Regions from separate parts of the Colwellia sp. MB02u-9 genome, predicted to be linked through region 2. Evidence: riboswitches for the same ligand, from Rfam matches in the RefSeq annotation. Region 2 holds a riboswitch; the other holds the start of a gene.

Region 1 (3,218 bases), on a different contig from region 2:
AGACCAAATAGGTTTGATTGTTGACATACAGTATTAAACTCAATTAATGGTGGCTATAAAGTGCTTGTAAAAGTGCTTGTAGAAAATATTATGGCTTTGAACAATCACACATTTTTCGTTACTTTTTCCCATTAAGATAACACTGATAAACCGCAAAACCTTTTTTAATCGCTAAGGTCTTTGTTTTACCCAGTGCTTTTTCCATGATGGGTAAGTATTTCAAAAAACTATTAGCGACAATGGTAATGCAGGCTTTGCTGGTTAAGTTTTGCTTTATCTCGGCTAAAAATTGTTCGGTAGCGCCATAATGGGTTTTTACGCCCTGATGAAATGGTGGGTTGGAAATGACAAAATCATAGCGTTCTTGAACAGTAGATAAGCTATCTGAGGCAATATATTGCCCGCTTAACTGGTTTAAAGACAGTGTTGTTTGCGCTGAATGCAAGGCTAACGCACTGACATCAACCAAGGTTAATGTTGTTTTTGGGTGAACTGTGCCGATATAAGCGGCAATAACCCCTGCACCACAACCAAAATCTAACACTTTACCTGAAATAACCTCAGGTAAGTGTGCTAATAAAACTTCTGTACCCGTGTCTAGTGCATTTTGGCTAAATACGCCTGGTAAAGCGGCAATTTTTAGTACTTTATCTTGTACCTGCATTGGGTAGTATTTATAAAATTTTTGTAGTTCAAAGCGAGGTAATGAGGGTTTTAATTTGCCAATGTACATTAAGCAATGTCTTGCCGCGTCAACATTTTGGCAATATTCTAGGTAATCAATACCGAGTTTTTCGGCTGACTTTACCCCCGCTTTATTTTCCCCAACAATGACTATGGCGGCATCGTCTGTCATTGACTCAGCGAGCATAGCTAAGGTAAAACTAAATTCAGCCTTACTTTTTGGAAAATGAATAATCGCCATATCATGTTTAGTTTTGGCGATATACTCGACGCAAAAATGTGCGTCTACACGGGTGTTTTTCAATTGCTGACAAGTTTTATATTCAGCATAATTAGTGTGGTAACTATCAATATGAGCAGCGCTATGCTGACTTAAGTAATGGTTAATAAAACCATCGTCTGCGATATTAACCAAAAGAGGTCTGGTTGCGGCTAGTGCCTCAATATTGCGGTTTAATAATTGGTTAATGTTACTTATTGCCATGAAGATACCTGTAATTAAGCTAACTATTATTTATGGGGGTTATTTATGGGTGCTATTTATTGACGATATTTATGGGTCAAGTTATCTACAAATATCGGCGTTACTTTAAAGAAAACTTATCATAATGACAGGGCGAACTGAGCGAGTATTCATTAATACCGCCATAGTGAATGTGTCATAGTGCTGCGTAGTCTACGCGAATTTAATTATCTCGCCATCTTTAGTCCACAGGGAGTGAGCTATTTTGACCCAGTTCAACTTATCGGGCGTAGCTTATTTTAGTGATGGGCACTCTAGTTATTGAGGACAAGATCGTACTTACTGATTAGAAAAAGAAATAAAAGCAGTAAAATCAAACTATTAAATTTAAATTGTGGCATACGTCTAGCCGTCTATTGACTGTGCTTATATTTAAATGTTTTAATATTGTTGTCCCTTATTCCAGTGTGATTAATCGTAAAAAATTAATCACCGTCAATAAAGGGCCAGAAGAGGAGCGTTAACCAGGTAGTTATTGTGAAGAGATCAAACTCTAGTGAGCAATAATGAGGGGGTTTAACGCCGAGGTAATTGCCTTGTTGATAAGGTAATTGCCGGTTGTTAAGGCTTAGTTGTTAATATATAACCATTAAGTTTTATAGCCATCGGATACGTTCGATGGCTACTAGGTTGAATCCTTGCAACTGTCACCTAACTAGGTGGAGAGCTTCTGGCCTTTGTAAAGGCCAAATTTCATCCTAGAAATTTTGTCTGTACAAGCGCCTAAAAGTTCTCCGAACGACAAGAGTTCGAGAGCAATGAATCAAACAAAACCGATAGAAAATCACCTGATAACAGACCGACCTTTGGTTTGGACCGCACTGATCACGCCATTATTTGATGATGACGGCATCGACTATGTTAGTTTGCGTAAGCTAGTGCTACAACAAAATGCGGCCCACAATGGCATTTTATTACTGGGCAGCACGGGCGAGGGTTTAGCGTTAACCGCGCAAGAGCATTTAAGTATAGTGCAATATGTTTGTGCGATGACGTTACAAGTGCCAATAATGGTTGCTGTTGGTGGCTATAATCTTAACGAGCAACTGGCCTGGATAGCTAAATGCAATAAATTGCCGATAAAGGCTTATTTACTTACTAGCCCTATTTACGCCAAACCGGGGCCCGTAGGTCAAACCGCTTGGTTTAAAAGTTTACTCGATGCCGCAAACGTCCCTTGTATGCTTTATAACGTGCCTTCACGCAGCAGTGTTGAAATTTCCTTTTCGGCCTTACAACAATTACAAAACCATAAAAACTGTTGGGCATTAAAAGAAGCCAGTGGCGATCTTAATAAACTGCTGGCCTATAGAGAGCATTGCCCTAACCTGGACTTGTATAGTGGTGAAGACGCTATGATGCCATACCTTGCGAGTGCCAATGTTAAAGGTTTGGTGTCGGTTTGCGCTAACGTTTGGCCAGAAGCCACTCGGCAATATGTTGCTATGGCCTTAGCTCATCAACATGAAGGACTTTTTCCGCTTTGGCATAAAGCAATATCGGCATTATTTCAAGTGTCTAGTCCGATACCGGTAAAAGTGTTAATGGCTGAGTTGAACACTATTAGCTCGGCAAAACTTCGTTTACCCTTATGCCAAGCAGAACTTTCAGCGCAACACGGTTTACTCGACATTCATCAACACATTCAGCAATGGTTAGCGAGTAACAGCAGCAACCCACTAGCTCAGCATCACACGACTGATGACATTTTAAATGCACAAACCCCTCACTCTTTAGATTTAACTAACTTACGAGCAATAAAATCATGACTTGGCAACAAACATTAACAGACTTAGAAACCGGTAAAGTTCGTGCAGCAGAACAAAATAGCGATGGCACTTGGCAAGTCAATACTGCGGTGAAACAAGCCATTTTAGCGGCATTTAAAGCGGGAGAAAATACTGAGTTCGATGGTATTTATCGTGGCTTTGTGGATAAGCATAACTTACCCGCACGCGAGTTCACCGTTGCCGATAAGGTCAGAATGGTGCCGGGTGGTTCGTCGGTTCGT
Region 2 (3,218 bases):
GCGCTGGCCATCATGCCACCGAGCGCTATGGCGCTAAAGCATTAGCCGAACATTTTAATCAACATTTGCCATTAGAGGCTAAGTTTATTGATATTGATAACCCAGCCTAAGCGGCAGATTATTAATACCAATATAGCGGAAAAATATAGCACCAAATACAAGACTGCTGTTCATGCACGATTGTACTTGGTAATGAACTAGCCTTATGTAAATTTTTACTGCACAAGGCTTTTTGGTCATTAAGTCGTGTTGTACAAATTGCTGCTGCTTTTAGTTTGTCAGCTATTAGCCTTTAAACCATTGCACAATACGCCCGAGGGTTTCGTACCAAACCGTAGTAGTTTGTTGTAATTTTTTAGCATTAGGTACGTAATAAGACCATGGAGTAAGGCCATTGCTTTTAACCCATGGGCTTGCCGGTGCAGGGATTGGATTGACGCCGTAGCGTTGGAAATAGGCCATGGCTCTGGGTAAATGATTGGCACTAGTGACGAGTACGACATTTTTATTTAACACGCGTGGTGCGATAAGTTGCGCTTCTTCTTCGGTATCTTGAGGGAAATTTTCAGTCAATATTTTATTTTTTGGCACACCTAATAATATCGCTGCTTGCTTAACTTTTTCTGCGTTTGAACTGACATCGCCATCGGCAAAACCTGAGGTAATTATTTGTGCTTCGGGGTGCATGCGGTAGATACGAACAGCCTCAACTAACCTTTCTAATGAACTAGACTTTAACTCACTGGTCGCAGGCAAACCCTGAACGCTGGTGTGAACACCACCCAAAATAATAATATAATCAACCGGCTTATTGCTGCGGGTAAATGCGGGATAATTATCTTCTAATGCCGCCATGATGTTATCGGATAAAGGTGGAAAGGTACTCAAAAATAATAAAGTGGTTGCGGTAAATAGCGCCCAAAAACTCAATTTTGGTTTTAAACGATAAAAAATAATAGCGATAATTAACAGTAAGATAATAATGCTCAGTGGCATAATCATTAAGCTAATTATTTTTTTTAGTAAAAATAGATCCATGTTACTCAGTCCAAAATAGGCTATAAAAATAGGGTAATAAGTTTTCAAGATGCTAAAGCATAACAATTATAAGACCTTGAAGCAGTGGCTAATTGTGACAAACTATTTCATTTGGACGTCTAAAAGTCTGTTGATATTTACTTTTAGATAGGGTCTAATGACTGCGCTGAAAATTAGAATTTTTACTCCACTTTTATAATGCCCTTATCTATCAAGTATGATGATGTTATTAATTAAGTAGTACAGAAATAGAAAAATTTTTCGCACCAGAAGAGGCGCAATTGCTAGGTAGGTAACATGAGGACCCATTCCTTTGACTGTTACTGAGGGGGACAATTGCCGAGAATATTGATATGGGGGCATATCATGTTCGGTCGCTAGGGCTGAATCCTTAGGGCTGTCACCGCTAGAAAAACAGCAGTTTTTTTAGCATAGGGTGGAGAGCTTCTGGCTGAATAGTACCGCCTGAATAACGGGTTTTTAACCTAATTCGCTCTACGCTCAGTCATGCTCTTCCTGTTAGTTATTTGCCTGTTATATTTGCTATGTTTAATGAAATAGCTTTAGCAATGCAGGCGTTTAGGAAGAATTTTTATGTTAATATCCCATCTTACTAGCCTTAATCACATTAGTGTTGGCACATTGTTATCTAAATATACATCTCGCGATAGACTCGAATGTTCAAGCATTCAATCTCAAACTCATGGAGAATCTGCATGTCTGTAATCATAGATCATACCAATACTGAAAATATTACCGTTGCAAAGTTTGGCGGCACCAGTGTTGCTGATTTTCATGCGATGTTACGCTGCGCGGATATTATTAAAAATAATAGCACTAACCGTTTAGTGGTGGTATCAGCTAGTGCTGGTGTTACTAATCACTTAGTACGTTTAAGCCAAGCAGACGTTGCGATAAGCGAACAACAACAAATTATTACCCATATTGCTGATATTCAATTTGCCATAACCCAACATTTTGATAACCATCAAGCTATTGATCAAGAAATATCAGGCTTATTAAATGCGTTACGTACTTGTGCTGAGCAACAAGCAAAACAATACAGCACAAAAACCAGTGATGAAATCCTGAGTTTTGGTGAACAATTCAGTTCACGAATTTTTGCACAAGTGTTACAACTCGTCGATGTGAATGGTCATTATTTTGATGTTCGCCAAGTCATGAAAACTGATAGTTTATATGGTAAAGCGCAAGTTGATTTAACCGAATTAGCGGTTAATACTAAAGCACTACTTTATCCCTTACTTAATGAGCAAGTTATTGTTACACAAGGTTTTATCGGCTGTGACCCGCAGGGTAATACGACCACCTTAGGTCGCGGTGGCTCTGATTACAGCGCAGCGTTGTTAGCTGAAGCTGTTCAAGCCAGTAATTTAAGCATTTGGACTGACGTGGTGGGTATTTTTACTACCGATCCACGGATAACAGATCAAGCACGTTCGATTAATGAAATTAGTTTCGGCGAAGCGGCGGAAATGGCCACCTTTGGCGCGAAAATTCTACATCCGGCGACACTTATTCCAGCTATGCGGCAAGATATTCCTGTTTTTGTGGGTTCAAGTAAAGAACCTAACGCAGGTGGCACCAAAATACAGCGCCAAGTTGACTCTAATCCTACTTATCGTTCGATTGCGCTGCGACGCGAGCAAACCTTAGTGACAGTAAAAAGTCCACAAATGCTGCATGCCAGTGGTTTCCTAGCGAAAGTTTTTACCGTATTAGCCAAACACCAATTAAGTGTAGATTTAATTACCACCAGTGAAATTAGTGTCGCGCTAACCTTTGACAATCCTTATGGTTCAACACAAGCCTTGTTAACTCAAGCCGTGGTAGAAGAGTTAGAACAACTTTGTGAAGTCAGTGTTGAGCATGGTTTGAGTTTAATTGCGGTGATCGGTAATAAAATTCATGGCACTAAAGGGGTTGGCAGCAGTATTTTTGATAAGATAAATGATTTTAATATTCGCATGATTTGTCATGGCGCAAGCAATCATAATCTGTGTTTTCTCGTGCCAGAAGCCGATGCTAACCAAGTGGTTGAACGTTTACATAGTACCTTGTTTACCGACTAAGCTGATGTCAGTAGACAAAATTATGGTTTAAACCATAAAATAGTCATGACTAAAAGGTAATGATTATCAAAATAAGCACCAAAAAAT

Evidence for each region. A riboswitch is a leader RNA that binds a small molecule or an ion and turns the genes downstream of it on or off. The one in region 2 is predicted to bind lysine.
Region 1: it holds a riboswitch for lysine, as region 2 does, so the genes downstream of both, dapA (4-hydroxy-tetrahydrodipicolinate synthase) here and lysC (lysine-sensitive aspartokinase 3) in region 2, are expected to answer to the same signal.

Annotation. Positions count from the first base shown of each region.
Region 1 covers NZ_JACGVF010000100.1:216,451-219,668, reverse strand. The annotation lists gene H4J65_RS17145 (sensor histidine kinase) at 1-27, opposite strand, end outside; gene H4J65_RS17140 (methyltransferase) at 119-1,168, opposite strand; lysine riboswitch at 1,650-1,885, shown strand; gene dapA (4-hydroxy-tetrahydrodipicolinate synthase) at 1,966-2,976, shown strand; gene H4J65_RS17130 (2,3,4,5-tetrahydropyridine-2,6-dicarboxylate N-succinyltransferase) at 2,973-3,218, shown strand, end outside.
Region 2 covers NZ_JACGVF010000094.1:292,061-295,278, reverse strand. The annotation lists gene H4J65_RS09950 (Nif3-like dinuclear metal center hexameric protein) at 1-110, shown strand, start outside; gene H4J65_RS09945 (ElyC/SanA/YdcF family protein) at 286-1,038, opposite strand; lysine riboswitch at 1,301-1,493, shown strand; gene lysC (lysine-sensitive aspartokinase 3) at 1,755-3,131, shown strand.